DNA from 2 places in the Methylomusa anaerophila genome. Region 1 is predicted to be linked to the other one. Evidence: riboswitches for the same ligand, from Rfam matches in the RefSeq annotation. Region 1 holds a riboswitch; the other holds the start of a gene.
The links. Region 1 has a riboswitch for cobalamin ahead of MAMMFC1_RS14000 (FecCD family ABC transporter permease). Riboswitches for the same ligand answer to the same signal wherever they lie in the genome.
Positions count from the first base shown of each region.

Region 2: another riboswitch for cobalamin. It lies ahead of cbiD (cobalt-precorrin-5B (C(1))-methyltransferase CbiD); the one in region 1 lies ahead of MAMMFC1_RS14000 (FecCD family ABC transporter permease).

Region 1 is NZ_AP018449.1:3,121,043-3,129,235, forward strand. Features, by position in the region: gene MAMMFC1_RS13970 (electron transfer flavoprotein subunit beta/FixA family protein) at 1-29, opposite strand, end outside; gene MAMMFC1_RS13975 (nucleoside recognition domain-containing protein) at 467-1,873, opposite strand; gene MAMMFC1_RS13980 (FeoB small GTPase domain-containing protein) at 1,870-2,649, opposite strand; gene MAMMFC1_RS13985 (FeoA family protein) at 2,667-2,912, opposite strand; gene MAMMFC1_RS13990 (C40 family peptidase) at 3,254-3,913, shown strand; gene MAMMFC1_RS13995 (spore coat protein) at 4,054-4,533, opposite strand; cobalamin riboswitch at 4,719-4,902, shown strand; gene MAMMFC1_RS14000 (FecCD family ABC transporter permease) at 5,091-6,134, shown strand; gene MAMMFC1_RS14005 (ABC transporter ATP-binding protein) at 6,137-7,432, shown strand; gene cobN (cobaltochelatase subunit CobN) at 7,411-8,193, shown strand, end outside.
Region 2 is NZ_AP018449.1:4,307,048-4,315,240, reverse strand. Features, by position in the region: gene MAMMFC1_RS19790 (ChbG/HpnK family deacetylase) at 1-611, shown strand, start outside; gene MAMMFC1_RS19785 (NAD-dependent epimerase/dehydratase family protein) at 635-1,570, shown strand; gene MAMMFC1_RS19780 (ArnT family glycosyltransferase) at 1,688-3,229, shown strand; gene MAMMFC1_RS19775 (ArnT family glycosyltransferase) at 3,236-4,855, shown strand; cobalamin riboswitch at 4,942-5,115, shown strand; gene cbiD (cobalt-precorrin-5B (C(1))-methyltransferase CbiD) at 5,273-6,376, shown strand; gene cbiE (precorrin-6y C5,15-methyltransferase (decarboxylating) subunit CbiE) at 6,346-6,990, shown strand; gene cbiT (precorrin-6Y C5,15-methyltransferase (decarboxylating) subunit CbiT) at 6,987-7,571, shown strand; gene cobM (precorrin-4 C(11)-methyltransferase) at 7,593-8,193, shown strand, end outside.

The DNA.
Region 1 (8,193 bases):
ACTTGCTTGACACATACAACGATTTCCATCAACTGTATCCTCCTGCTCAGTAAATATGAGTTATAACGGTAATAAAGTACCCATTTTGCGCTTTTTTTTTCCAAAAGTAATCCAGCATACTTTTTTCGAGACCGGAAACCGAAATTCCTTTTATTTCTTCGAATTTATGTGGTTTTAACAAAATATCATAAACTCCGGCTATAAGTCTAATCCGGCGTTGCCGGGGGGTTTAGCACCAGAACTATTTTTATAGTATTATATACAAAATTATGAAAAATTGTAAAAAATAGATTGAACCCATTTGCGGGTGAACCAGTAAAAAAGTCATGAGAAAAGCCCCTTTAGGGGCTGAATAAAAAGGTTATGCAGCTGGCGGACTTTTTCAGCGAGTCTTGAGACTCGGCTAGTACTATGTCGTTATAGGGCGTAATCAAGCCACCCGTTTTACGGGTGGTCATGACTACTATTAGGCTAAACCTAAGAAACGAGCCGATTGGGCTACAATGAAACATACGGCGAAAGCAATTGCTGTTGGGATGAGGAAGGACAGGAAGGTCCATTTGTAGCTGCCGGACTCTTTGTATACTGAAAGCAATGTGGTGGTGCACGGCCAGTGCAGCAGGCAGAAGAGCATTGCGCTGACGGCAGTCAGCCAGGTCCAGCCGTGGTTGAGTAATATTTGGCGAAGTTCTTCCAGACTATCGAATTCAACCATTTGGCCTGTGGACAAATAACTCATGAGCAGGATTGGAACCACGATCTCATTTGCGGGGAGGCCAAGGATGAAGGCCAGGAGAATGAACCCGTCAAGGCCGATAGAATAGCCGAGAGGCTGCAGCCAGCCGGCAAGGTGGCCGATTATGCTCATGTCTCCTATGTAGACATTGCCGAGTATCCAGGTGATAGCCCCTGCCGGAGCGGCCATGATTACAGCCCGCTTTAATACGAAGAGCGTGCGGTCGATTATGGAACGGTAAATGATGGCGCCAATCTGCGGCGGGCGGTAAGGCGGCAATTCTAGGATCAGGGATGAGGGTTCACCCTTAAGGATGGTATGGGATAGTGTCCAGGATACAGCGAATGTTGTGGCAATGCCTAACAGAACAACTGCGGTTATCGCCAGCGCGGCAACTAACGGCTCATATCCGGCCGCGAATGCGCCGCCGACAAAGATGGCGGCAATAGCGATGAGGGTGGGAAAACGCCCGTTGCAGGGAACGAAATTGTTGGTCAGCATGGCGATGAGCCGTTCCCGCGGCGAGTCAATAATCCGGCAGGATACGATACCGGCGGCATTGCAGCCAAAGCCCATGCACATGGTTAAAGCCTGTTTGCCGCATGCCTTGCATTTTTTGAAGAAATTATCCATGTTAAAAGCGACTCGCGGCAAATAACCCAGGTCTTCCAGCAGGGTAAACAAGGGAAAAAAGATGGCCATTGGCGGCAGCATAACCGATACCACCCAGGCTAAGCCTCTATACAGACCTAAAACAAGTACCCCGTGCAGCCATGCCGGGGCGCCTGCGAGCTCAAACCATGCAGTAAGCTGATCCTGGACGGCGAACAGGGCATCGGCAATCATCCCGGAGGGCACGTTGGCGCCTTCAATGGTGATCCAAAAGATCATCCCTAATAGCGCCAGCATGATCGGGTAACCCAACAAACGGGAGGTAAGGATATCATCAAGTTTAGCATCCCAGGAGGATTTTGCTTGTGCTTTACGGCTGATTACTTTATGCGCTATCTGTTCCGCGTTGGCGTAAATGTCGGATACAATACTATCACCCAGCGTATTGCCGGAACTGAGGCGAATTTTATCCGCCTCAGCACAGACATCCGCCAGCGTCGTCATCGGCTTCAGAATTCCGCTCATATTACTGCTGCCTCCTGGAGCATTTCAGATTTGGTCTGAAGATCCAGATGCAGGCGGATGCTTTCAACAAATGCCTTATCCCCGTCTAATAGCCGGAGAGCAACCCAGCGGGGGTTTAGCTTGTGGTCGACGAGGCGCTGAATATTCGGGAGAAGCTTTTCCACTGCCGCTTCTACAGGCGGCGAATAAACAAGTTGCCGGGGATTGCCTTTACGGGCGCCGGTGCTGACTTGATACAGGGTCTCCCGGAGAGTATCCAAGCCTTCCCCGTTACGGGCGGCGGCAGCCACGACAGGCGTACCCAGCTCTTTTTCCAACGCCGGGAAATCAATGCTGATATTTTTCTTTCTGGCTTCGTCTATGAGATTGACACACACAATGACATTCGGGGTGATTTCCATGACCTGCAGGGCAAGGTTCAGATTCCGTTCCAGGCAGGTGGCATCCAGAACCACAAGGGTGGCATCCGGCTGACCAAAGCAGATAAAGTCACGGGCGACCTGTTCTTCCACAGTGTGCGCCAGTATGGAATATGTTCCTGGCAGGTCCACCAGCAGGAAGGGCTTCTGCCGATAAGTAAAGGTGCCTTGGGCGTTATCTACCGTTTTGCCGGGCCAGTTGCCGGTGTGCTGGCGTAGACCTGTCAGGGCGTTAAATACAGTGCTTTTGCCAACATTGGGGTTGCCGGCCAGGGCAATTACGTATTGTCCTGCCTCCGGGACTATGCCGAAATGTTCGCGCAGTACCCGGCTGCGGTTTTCTCCTGGCATATTCATTCTCATCGCCTCCACATTTAAATGGGGTACACCTTAATCAGACTGGCGTCATTACTGCGCAGCGCTATGGTAGTGCCGCGCACGCTGAAGGCTATGGGGTCGCCTGCCGGACTTTTGCGGACGCACTGCACCGAAGTTCCCGGTAGAATACCCAGGTCCAGAATTCGCCGCCTGAGCAGGCCGTCAAGCTCTACGGACGATATTTTGCCGGTTGTGCCTACCGTAAGATCTGCCAGAGATAGTAGTTTTTCAGGGCTTTGCATTCAATAAACCTCCTTTTATTTGCCATGGCTAAGTTTTATTCCGAAAATAAAGGTTAGCTACAGCTAACACGCGGTCGAAAAAAAACGGTTAGCGGAAGCTAACACCGTATTCTCAGCCCTCTGCTATATGATATGGGCAGCAGTGAGAAGTGCTACTGTTGATGTACATAGTTTTTGTCGTATTCCCAATAGAAATAATTGACAGTGGATTGCGGTTCAAAACATGATAACCGTTCAGATTCCAGTTTCTTCGAGTTTACATAATTAAGATATTGTGGTATTATACTGAAGTAACCCTTAACAGAGGGTTTTTCTTATAAACCACGTAAAGGAGGTTGCTGATGAGAATCTATAAATTTCATGTGACCCTGATCGCTCTCCTGACCTTTTGCGTCACGCTCATCACCCCAATCTCACCTGCAGCTGCGTTTTCGCTAACCGATGTTTTGCCGCAAGCCGCCCAAACTGATACTTCTTCCGACGGCGGCAATATGCTGATGAATATTCTGCTGGGCTTATTGCTGGGGAACTTTGTCAACAAGTTTGCCAACGTTCAATCTAAACTTCCCGACGATATTTCGAAAGTATTAGGCGTTGCCACCGGTTCCGGCACAACCTCCGGCAGCGCTAAGGGCGCTCAAGTTGTGGAAACCGCCAAAACGCTTATGGGCGTACCTTATGTTTTCGGCGGTAACAGCGTTACCCGCGGCCTGGACTGCTCCAGCTTTACCCAGTATGTAATGAAACAAAACGGAATAAGACTTCCCCGTACGGCTGCCGAGCAATTTGCCGGCGGTACGCCGGTGAATAAGACTGACCTGCGGATTGGCGACCTGGTATTCTTCACCACTTATAAGCCGGGAGCATCCCATGTAGGATTTTACATGGGCGACGGGAATTTCATTCACGCCAGCTCGGCCCAGGGGCAGGTAGGCATCAGTTCACTTAGCGACGCCTATTATACTCAGCAATATATCGGCGCACGCCGCTATATCAAGTAGTTAAGAAGATCTTCGGGCTTTGTCGAAGAGAATGATGCAGCAAATAAGAGGTCGTTTGAAAGCCTTAGGCTTTCAGACGACCTCTTTAGCTTGATTTATAAATATTGATAGCTGCCATAGCAATTGGACCGTAATAACAGTTACTTCGGATTGTACATACCTTTGCTTTGCATGTATTGGAAGATGCCTTCACCGTGTTTTTGCTCTTCTTTTTGGATATGGTTGAGAGCTTGACGCACGTTGGTGTCGGTAAATTCAAAAATGGCCGTATCGTAGGCGCCGGAGACAAATTTTTCGGTCATTAGCATATCGTTGCAAAGAACACTATCACTTTGATTGTTTGTTGTTCCTTGCGGCGATGGCTGGACTGCGCTTTGCGCACCGCTTTGGGCAGTTTGTTGGCCTTGTTGTGATGACATGACCGGCACCTGGCCGTTTAATATTTGCGTTAGGGTATTTAAGTGTTGCTGCTCTTGGCTGGCATAGGAACCGAATAATTGTTTCAATTGGGGGTCTTGCGCTTGCGATGCATAGGCTTGATATTTTTGCACACAAATCCCCTCATGGCTTTGTTGATCTTGCAAAAGCAACTTTTCCTTTTGCGTTAATGCTATTGACATTAGATAACACCTCCTACCCATTATTTTGCCTAAAGGCTGCTGTTATATGCCAAATTAATATTGAAAAGTAAAAAGTAATATGTATGATACGCTGCTGTAACTGTTAAAGTATGGATTGACATATTTTTTGTAACGTGCTAACATTTAAATTAAATTATATCCATATCATGCCATATCGTGACAATTTAATATTTTTTGAGACAGGTGCCCTACGGGGCTTAATAGGGAAGACCGGTGTGATACCGGCGCGGTCCCGCCACTGTAATGGGGAGCGAACCCAAAGAGGATGCCACTGGGATGAAAATCCTGGGAAGGTTTGGGTAAGCATTGATCCAGAGCCAGGATAACTGCCTGTCTGAAATCACCGTTTGACCTACGAGCGATAGGGAGGGGATTATTTGAGTAATCTTTCCTTCCCGGCTATTTTTTGCCGGGATTTTTATTTGGCAAGATTGCTAGGCATAAACCCCCCTTGTTTAGACAAGGGGGGTTTATGCTTTATGGTAAAAAAAAGATAGGACGGCCCCGGAAAATACTAGACAGGAAGGGCGAAGCATATGACAGGCTGGCATAAAAACAAAGCTGTTTTATTTACATTTATGGGTGTATTATTAGCCGGTGCCATATTGTTGTCGCTGGCTTGGGGGCAGGTGTACGTGCCTGCCCAGTCCATGCTGGCGGTCATTGGCAAGCAATTGAATTTCCCCGGATTGCAGGGGGTGGGCCTGACCCAGGAACAGACGGCGGTTGTCTGGCACATCCGGATGCCGCGCACCCTGGTGGGGCTGTTGGTGGGAGCGGCGCTGGGCGTATCCGGGGCGGTCCTGCAAGGTGTGTTTGGCAATCCCTTGGCTGATCCGGGAATTATCGGGGTATCCAGCGGGGCGGCATTGGGGGCGGTTATCGCCATAGCTTTGGGGGTTACGGCGAACGGCATCTTTTATATGCCGTTCTTTGCGCTGTCCGGCGCTTTACTGGCGGTGGGAATAACCGTGTCTCTGGCCCAGCGGGAGGGGAAAATACCGGTAATGGTGTTATTATTGGCAGGCGTGGCGGTGAGTATGCTGCTGGCGGCGCTGACAAACGGCATTTTGACCTTTATGAACGAATACCGGCTGCGGGAGTTTTTGTTCTGGATGGTGGGCGGCTTGGATTACCGCCGCTGGGATCACGTGTATCTGATTGCCGTGCCGGTTCTTGCCGGCATCAGTATATTATGTCTGCTGGCCAGACATCTCAATATTTTGGTGCTGGGCGAGCAGGAAGCCCGGTCGGTAGGAGTGCCGGCGGCTGCTTTCCGCCTGTTGCTGCTGTTCGTGGCGGCGGTGACCACTGCCACGGCCGTATGCGTTAGCGGTGCCATCGGTTTTGTCGGTTTGATTGTGCCGCATATTATGCGGCTGTTGATCGGGGCGGAGCATCGCACGCTGCTGCCGGCTTGCGCCCTGGCGGGCGGCCTGTTTTTAGTCGGTTGCGACACTTTGGGGCGGATGCTGGTTCCGCCGGCGGAAATTCGTGTGGGGATTATGACCGCCTTAATGGGAGCGCCGTACTTTCTCTATCTGTTGCGCCGGGCGCAGAAAGGAGGGGGACTGTTGTGAATATGACCGCACAGCAGGCGCTTACAGCCGAAAATGTAAGTATCAGCATCGGGGTGAAACCTATTTTGCGGGATATTACTTTCACGGTTAGGCCGGGAGAGTTTGTCGGCATAATCGGTCCCAACGGCGCGGGGAAAAGTACGCTGCTGCGCGGTTTGCGCGGTCTCACTCCTATGGCGGCGGGAAAGGTAAAAGTATTGGAACAGCCAATACGCAATCTGGGTGACAAGCAAATGGCGCGCGTTGCCGCCTATATGCAGCAGGAAGTCAACGTAGGCTTCGGGTTTACGGCGCTGGAAGTGGTGCTGGCCGGACGCTATCCCTATTTGAAATGGTGGCAGAATGAGCGGGGCGAGGACTACCGGATTGCCCACAAGTACATGGCTTTTACCGGCGTGGAACAGTTGGCGGATCGGCCGGTGCAACAGGTATCGGGCGGCGAACGGCAGCGGATTTTGCTGGCCAAAGTGCTGACCCAGGAGACGCCGCTCATTTTTCTCGACGAGCCGACGGCAAGTCTCGACCTTTTATATCAGGAAGAAATTTTCCGGTATTGCCAGGTGATGTGCCGGCAGGGCAAGACGGTACTCATCATTGCTCATGATATAAAGCTGGCCGCCAAATTTTGTTCCCGGCTGATTTTATTGGCCGGCGGCGCGATCGTTGCCGACGGAACGCCGGCGGAAGTCATTACGGTGGAAAATCTGGAAAAGGCCTACGGTCTGCATTCGGCTGTTTTCATTAACAAAGTGACCGGCAATCTGGATATTCACACTTATGCGGCGGCCACTGACACTGCCGGGCGGCAGACCGTCCACATCATCGGCGGCGGCGGTTCAGCCGGAAATATAATCCGGGTATTGCATGAAAAATCCTATAGTTTGACCGGCGGTGTTTTTCAGTCCGGTGACACGGATACGGACGTAGCGCTGGCTTTTGGGATGGATGCCGTGCTGGGACAGCCATTTTCCCCCATTGATGCAGGGCAAGGCGAGCAAAACCGGGAAAAAATCGTCAATGCCGATTGGGCGGTCCTGACCAATCTTTATTACGGCGAGCAAAATTTGGATAATCTTGATGCCGCTTTTGCTGCCAGGAAGCTTATCGTGATCGAGGATACACCCATCGAACAGCGGGATTTTACCGGCGGCAAGGCGGTTCGTATATACCGCCAGCTGATAGAACGGCCGCAAGTCACCGTCATGACGGCGGCGCAATTTGTGGCGGGAATAGACGGACGGCATAATGCCGATCAACTGGAAGAGGAGAGAAAAAAATGGGACGCATACTGTTTTTGACTAATATCGACCGTCAGTACATCATGATGGACCAGGCCCGGGATTACCTGGAAAAAGAAGGCCGCCTGCCGGGGGGCAGCCAGGTCCTGTTGTTGAATGATGCCAGTAACTGGGGACCGGATTGTCCCCAAATGTTTAGCGGGAGTGACCTGGTGTTGTTTTCCTGGATGGGAACCAGCCACGACACTCATTTCTTGAAGAAGGCGACCGCCTTCTTGCGGGAACAAGGCATTATCCATACCCTGCTGGCAACCGACCCTGATCCGGAAGACACCGTCCACGGCGTCACGCCGGCGGAGCGGGAGATAATGCGTACCTATCTGCTCTACAGCGGTATGGAAAATTACCGGAATCTCTGGCTGTGGCTGGCTTGCACCTACAGCAATGCAGACCTGGCATACCAAAAGCCGCAGCCTTTGTTGTGGAACGGTATTTTCCATCCCCAGGCCGATACGCCGTTTACCAACGGCAGGGAGCACCACCGCCGGTACTGCCGTCCGGACCGGCCGACAATCGGCATCTTGTTTCCCCGCGATGAGTGGGTGTGGGCGGACTTGGCATACCAGACAGCGCTGGTGGCGGAGATCGAACGGCAAGGCATGAACGCGATGGCGGTGTTCAGCCATTGGGCGCGCAACCCGGAAGTTAACGCGCCGGGCGTGGATGATACCGTACAAGCTTACTTTTATGTGGACGGCATGCCGGTCATTGATGTGTTGCTTAATACCTTTAAATTTTCTTTGACGGTAGGCCGGCCGGTT
Region 2 (8,193 bases), 1.2 Mb from region 1:
AAAAAGGGCGGATGGCAGAAAAATATCCTGTGTTTTTGAAGCAATATCTAGCAGGAAAAATTAAGATAAAGGACATTTATCGTGAGTTGACTGCACAGGTAGCCAAAGTTTTAAACTATGGTGTTAATATAACGCATCTGGATAGCCATCAACACATGCACGTTGTGCCGGGAATTATTGAAGTTGTCATTGATATCGCCAAGGAGTTCAATATTCCTGCCATACGGATCCCGGCAGAACCAGTTTGGTTTTTTGGTGGCTATAAGTCTTCTGCAGGTAGGATAATAGGACGTACAGGCCTGTCTTTTTTATCGCTCCTGGCCCGAAGAAAGGTAAGAAAAGCCGGAATTATTTCACCGGATTATTTTTTTGGTATGCTGGCAGGCGGCAAGATGGAGGAGAAACTGTTGGTCAATATTCTAAAGGCTCTGCCTTCCAACGGGGTTACTGAAATTATGATTCATCCTGGCGCTTGCGACGCGATACTCAATGATGCTTATGATTGGAATTTTAGCTGGCAGGCGGAATTAGGCGCTGCTATGAGCAGCCAGGTTAAGCAAATTTTAAGCGGACAAAATATTGAATTGATATCATTTAAGGATTTAACATAATCAGAGGAGGAGTCGATAGTAGTATGAAAGTACTAGTTACCGGCGGAGCAGGTTTTATAGGCTCACATGTTATTGATATCTTGCTTTCTAAGGGTTGTCAGGTAGTCATTATTGATAATTTAAGTACAGGTTTGCGCGAAAACATAAATAACAGGGCAAAATTTATTGAAATGGATATTTTATCTGATCAAATCCTTAATGTTTTCCAACAGGAAAAGTTTGATCACGTAATACATTTGGCTGCACAGACGACTGTAGCTTATTCCCTTGAACATCCAGATGAAGATTGTAATATCAATATAGCCGGTACGGTACAAATTTTAGAAGCTTGCCGTAAAACTCAAGTCCGCCGGGTTGTATTTGCATCCAGTGCCGCCGTGTATGGCGACACTACCCAACTGCCAATTACGGAAAATGCGCCAATTCAGCCTAGCTCTTTTTACGGCTTGAGTAAATGGACTGTTGAGTGTTACCTAAGTCTTTACCATCGGTTTTATGGCCTGAATTATGCTGCTTTGCGCTTCGCGAATGTTTACGGAGAACGCCAAGGCGATAGGGGAGAAGGCGGCGTCATCAGCATTTTTATCAGAAAAATTCAACAAAATGAGCCGGTAAATATTTTTGGGGACGGAGGTCAGACGCGTGATTTCATTTACGCCGGTGATGTTGCCGAAGCTATATATCTGGCACTTATTAACCCGCAAATGTGTCTCAACCGGGTATACAATATCAGTACGCAAACCCAAACGTCTGTGAATACCCTGGTAGAAATACTGTCGCAAGCTTCGGGGAAGACTGTTAAAAAAGTTTATGGTCCGCCGCGGGATGGCGATATTTACCATTCGATGCTTGACAATAGCGCTGCGTTGTACAATCTTGGCTGGAAGCCGAAATTGAGTCTGGCGGCAGGCTTGCACAGAACTTATCTGAGTAAAATAGGTAAAATGAGTAAAAATTAAAAAAAACTATTTACATATGCCGCATTGAATTGACATCCGGGTATTAGGATAAACTGAGGATAATTTCAATTCTTTAATACGTTCCCTATAGCTGCCTAAAAGATCGGAGGCTTGACTGTGTTCAGGTATACAGGAACGGATATTCTGATCCTAGCAATTGTTTCGTCTGTCATCATGTTTACCAATTTAGGCGGGACGCCGTTGCTTGACCCTGATGAGCCGGTATATGCTCAGACTTCTAAAGAGATGATACAATATAACGACTATATTTCTCCCCAAATTTTTGGTGAATACTGGTATGATAAGCCCCCTATGTATTACTGGCTGGTGGCGGCAGCATATAATATCTTTGGCATCAACGAGTTTTCCGCCCGGTTTCCTTCTGCTTTCCTCGCCGTGGCCGGAGTATTGGTACTGTATCTATTCGGCCGGGAGTTATTTTCCCGGCGGGCGGCGATGACCGGAGCACTTGTTTTGGCGACAAGCATCGAATATTTTTATTTAGGAAAGGCAGCCGTAACCGATATTACTTTTAATTTTTGTTTAATGGTATCCTTGCTATCTTTTATTACCAAAAGATATTATTTGTTTTATATATTTGCCGGATTGGCTACAGTTACCAAGGGACCTATAGGATTACTGTTTCCGGGAATAATCATCTTTCTGTACCTGCTTTGTAACCGGAGTTTCCGGAAATTAGGCGATATGAAGCTTTCCGCCGGCATTATTATATGCAGTGTCGTTGCTTTACCATGGTACATAGCCATGTATCAGATTCACGGCAACGCTTTTATTGAAACTTTTCTGGGACTTAACAATGTAATCCGGTTTACTTCGCCTGAGCACCCCGAGGGAATGTTGTGGTATTATTTCGTTCCGGTACTTATTATTGGTTTTTTTCCCTGGACAGCCATTTTGGTCCAGTCAATTTGGGCATCTTTAACGAAAAGCAATTATGAACAGCGGACGAAATTAATCTTTCTTATTATCTGGACCGCCTCTATCTTTTTGTTTTTTTCTGTTTCCCGGACCAAATTGATTTCCTACATATTGCCGATGTTTCCACCATTAGCTCTTATCGTCGGTTGGTATATAGATACCTTATGGGCGCATTGGTGGGAACGAAACACAGGTTGGGCCATCCTCCTGGCGGCTTTGTACCTGCTACTTAGTACCGGAATGTTTTTGGTTATCAGGCTTATGCCGGAACTAACCACTGGAATAATTGTTTCGGCAATTCTATTCGGTATTATGACCATTGTTTCCGTTTCATTTATTTGGCAGGGGAATTATGGACGGGCTTTAAAAACACAGGTTATCGGGATGACGTTATTTTCGATTGTCTTGATAACCGTGGTGTTCTCTGCCGCAGCGCCAAGATTTGCAACCAAAAACATTGCCCGAGAATTTGCCATGGCTTATGACGGACAATCGCCGGTTTATATCACTAAATTTTTACATCCGGGATTTACTTTTTATGCCGGTATTTACGGGCGGGAAATCAAAGACGGCGGTGAGCTGTCAGAAGCGCTGAACTTTCCCGGTAAGGCTTATTTTATCGTGAGACAGCCAGAATATTTGCGGTTACCGGCAAATGAACAGCAAGTGCTGTCTATTATGGCTCAAACGGATGAAAAAATGGTGCTTATGAAAAAATAATGGAAGGTGGGGAACGAGTCAGAGATGCCAAGCAGCTATTACAAGACGTTAATTTTCTTTCTGGCGCTATGTTCTTATATCATTTTTAATGGCAATGTACCGATCACCGATCCGGTGGAGTCGAATTATGCCCTTACTGCCAAGGAAATGGTGGAAAGTAATAACTGGCTGTCACCGCAAATATATGGTCAGTACTGGTTTGATAAGCCCATATTGATTTACTGGCTTATTGCCTTAAGTTATAAAGTATTTGGCGTAGGAGAATTTGCGGCTCGTTTCCCAGCCGCAGTTTTCAGTGCCGCCAGTGTCAGCTTGGTATACTGGTTTTCAGTGAAAATTTACCAGAATCGTCAAATAGGTTTATTGGCGGCGCTGGTTTTAGCCACATCCCTTGAATTTTGGGTATTGGCGCATATGATTATTACTGATGCGGTACTATTTTTCTTTACCAGTGCAGCCATGTCTACATTCTTTTTTGGTATGACAGAAAAAAGAACCAAATGGTACCTGATGGCCTATGCGTCAATGGGATTCGCGGCACTGACAAAAGGTCCGGTTGGTATCGTTTTGCCGGCACTTATAGTCTTAATGTATATCTTTGTCCGGAATCAATGGCAGCAACTTCGACATATGCATATTTTTGCCGGTATAGGCGTGTTGTTGGCTGTGGCGGCCCCGTGGTATTTCACAATGTACCTGCTCCATGGGCAACAATTCATAGATACATTTTTGGGACTCCATAATTATATAAGGGCTACTGTGGCGGAGCACCCGAAAGATAATGTACTTTACTATTATTTTGTATTATTCCCCGTTAGCCTAATGCCATGGACCGGCATATTCTTCCTAATGCTGGGGAAGGCAAAAAGGTCTTTAAGGTCACCGGTGGAAAGCTATTTATACATTTGGCCGGCGGTAATTTTAGTTTTTTATACCGCCATGGCAACAAAATATCCTACCTATGTATTTCCAGCGTTATTTCCCGTTGCAGTACTAATAGCCAGTTATTTGCAATCTTTGCATCAGAGAAAAAACAGGCGGACTTGGCTCTGGCTTTCCGTACCGGCAATAGTACTGTTCGGTGCGGTTGTGTATGGCACAACTCTATTGCCGCCGGAAAAGAATTGGCTGCCGTTGTATGTTGCCGTTTGCGTGAGCATAATCAGCGTTATTTGGGTTCAAACAAAGGGAAATATCTGCCGGTTGCCGCTAACGGTAGCTGTAGCCGTGATTACAATAAGCTGCGTGGCGATCGGAACGGGTCTAAGTTCTTTGGCTAATTCCAAATCAGCCAAACCGTTAGCTTATATTTTACCTAGGAACGCAATCATTGGCTCATTGGGAGAATATGCCACTTCCATGGTTTTTTACAGTGGACATATTATGCCTCGCCTGGTTGTTGATGAACAAGAATTGGCACAACGGGGGACTTGGTCTGGTAAATATACCATGCCCACCGAGCATTTGGACAGCTTTGTCGCCCGGAATAGCGGTGATTCCCCAATTTTTATTTTAGTAAAATCAAAGGATTTGTCACAAATTAAAGACTCGGCATCTTTTGCCAATTTTGTTCCTGTTGCCAGTCATGGCAATATGACTCTTTACCGCAAAAAGGATGAAATATAGAATTGTTGAAAACAAATTTCGCATTAATTGCAGACACCAGCAGGAAATTAGTAATTAAGATGGAATATAAGTATGTTATAAAAGTTGATATGTGTAAGGGAATAGGTGCTTTGCGCTTAATAGGGAAGTCCGGTGCAAAACCGGCGCGGTCCCGCCACTGTAATGGGGATGATGCCTTATATATGCCACTGGGATGACTGGGAAGGCTTAGGCAATTGATGAACCAGAGTCAGGAGACCTGCCTGTTCTACGACACGCCGCTAGTAGTCCGTCAAATGTTTAGACTTGGCGGATTACCGGAACCTACGGAAGATAGGCAGGTGTGGGGAGAATAATCAGACAAATGTGAAATGTGATTTGTTGAGTTTATTTACATAACCCCCTGCTATAGGGGGTTTTTTGTTGTCAGATAAAACAATGCGTCCGGGTATAACAACCGGCACTTGTGCGGCGGCGGCAGCCAAGGCAGCTGTTTTGGCTTGGCAAGGGAGACTTGATACTCACGTTGAGGTCAAAACACCGCAGGAAAAATTGATTCGGGTTGCCATTGAGAAAAGCCTGGCGATGCCCGGGGGAGGCTTAGCCAGTGTAATAAAGGATGCCGGCGACGATCCTGACATTACCAACGGCGTGAGAATTGACGTTCAAGTTAGGATTTCCGACTGCCCGGACATCATAATTCAGGCCGGCGAAGGGGTGGGAGTAGTAACAAAACCAGGGTTATCCGTGCCGGTAGGGCTGCCTGCGGTGAATGAAGGACCTAAAAAAATGATTATAACTGCCATAAGAGACGTACTACCAAGGGATAAAGGCGCCATAGTCACTATATCCATTCCAGGCGGTGAAGAACTGGCGAAAAGAACCTTAAATCCGGTATTGGGAATTGCCGGGGGGTTATCCATTATCGGCACAACCGGTATTGTTGAGCCCATGTCGGAAGAAGCTTTCAAAAACTCGCTGGTGCCCCAAATAAGTGTGGTAAAAGCATTGGGATATCAGGATATAGTCTTTGTACCGGGAAAAATCGGACAAGATATAGCTGTTAATCAATACGGTTTGCCGGAAGAAGCCATTGTTCAAACCAGCAATTTTATCGGCCATATGCTGGAAAATGCTGCCAAGCTGGGTGTGAAAAGGGTGTTGTTGTTCGGGCATTTAGGAAAAATCGTAAAAGTATCTGCCGGTATATTTCATACTCATAATCGCATGGCGGACGCGAGGCTGGAAACCATTGCCGCTTATCTGGCGGTTGAAGGCGCCCCGCAAGCTGTGATAAAAGAGATTATGGAATGTACGACTACAGAGGCTGCTATGCCGATTATAGAGCGATATAATTTTAACGCGGTTTACAATCTACTGGCCACGCGGGCAAGTTTACGGGCCGAGCGGTATGTTTTCAGCGATCTGACGGTAGGGACGGCAGTTGTGACACTTAAAGGCAAAATATTGGGGCTTGATCAAGCAGCTCGGGACATTGGAGGAACACTAGGTTGGAACATGACAGAGCTAACCACAGGGTAATAGTAGTGGGCATTGGTCCGGGAGCGCCGGACTATGTGCTGCCTGTAGCAAGCAGGATAATCAATAACGCCGCAGTGCTAGTGGGAAGTAATCGGGCCCTCGCTACTTTCGCGAAAAAAAATGGTCAAGAAACCCGGCAAATTGATAAAGACATAGGAGGGGTGCTCTCTTTTATTGCGGCAAAGCTTGCTGCCACGGATGTGGTGGTCATGGTATCCGGCGACCCGGGATTTTATAGTTTGCTGGCGGCACTAAAACAGGAGTTCCCGGAACCCAGAATTCAGGTCGTTCCCGGGATCAGCTCGGTTCAGCTGGCATTCGCCCGCATTGGTGAGTTATGGCAGGATGCAGACTTAATTAGTATGCATGGACGCCTGCCGGAAGATGAAAAACTATCCTACCGCCAGGGGAAAAAGCTTGGAATACTTACAGATCAAAAGCATAATCCAAGTTATATTGCCAACGTACTGCTGACCGGCGGCTGGCCGCCGGCTAGCTTGGTGTGGCTTTGCGCCGCTCTGTCTTATCCGGAGGAAAAAGTATTGGCTCTATCTTTGGAAGATACAGTTGATATTAGTGGGTTTGACCACTGTGTAATGGTGGTGAGAGGATGAGAGTATACAATCCCGGTATTGCCGATGATGATTTTATTCGGGGCGATATTCCTATGACTAAAGCGGAGATAAGGATACTTACATTATCTAAAGCTAAAATCAGGTACAGTGATATCATCATTGATATTGGGGCAGGTACAGGCTCATTATCGGTGGAGGCGGCTTTAATGGCGCCACAAGGGCATGTTACTGCCATTGAGAGAAAAGAAGAAGGAATCAAACTGATTAAAGCCAATGCCGTCCGCTTTGGAGTTGAAAACCTTGAGCCGGTATTGGGGGAAGCCCCTGAGGCTCTTAGCGGACATAAAGAAGCTGATGTTATCTTAGTTGGCGGCAGTGGCGGACGTTTGCCGGAAATACTGGCAAAATGCGATAAAATCTTGAAGCCTGGCGGCCGGTTGGTAATAACAGCCGTTACTGTAGAAACTTTGAGTGGCTCTTTATTGGCAATGCGGCAGCGTATAGACTATTCCGTGGAGGCCGTTGGCGCCCAAATTACCCGCATACAGTCTGTTGGGTCAAATAATATGTTTCAAGCATTAAACCCTATCTATATAGTTACTTGTACTAAAAAACCATAAAGAACTTCGGGAGGAATACACGTGCAAGTTTATTTTGTCGGCGCCGGTCCGGGAGATCCCGAACTGATTACAGTCAAAGGTCAACGGTTGCTGAGCCGGGCAGATGTAATCATTTATGCCGGCTCCCTGGTAAATCCGGCTTTATTATCATTGGCTCAAAGCGGAGCTGCCATTTATAATAGTGCTTCCATGACGCTGGATGAAGTCATTGCTGTAATGAAAAAAGCGGTGGCAGAGGGGAAGACGGTTGTTCGTCTGCACACAGGAGACCCCAGTATCTATGGCGCCATTCAGGAACAGATGGATGCTCTGGATAAAAGCGGCATTCAATATGAAGTAATTCCGGGTGTAAGTTCCTTTTTAGCCACGGCGGCGGCACTGAAACGGGAATATACTTTGCCTGAGATATCCCAAACAGTGATTATTACCCGCATGGAAGGCAGGACTCCCGTGCCGGAGAAGGAAAAACTGCAAAGTCTTGCCAGCCACGAAGCCACTATGTGCATATTTTTAAGCGTGCATATGCTGGACAGTGTGATGCAAGAGCTCATTGACGGCGGTTATTCCCCCGATACACCGGTTGCCATTGTTCAAAAAGCATCTTGGCCGGAACAGAAGATTT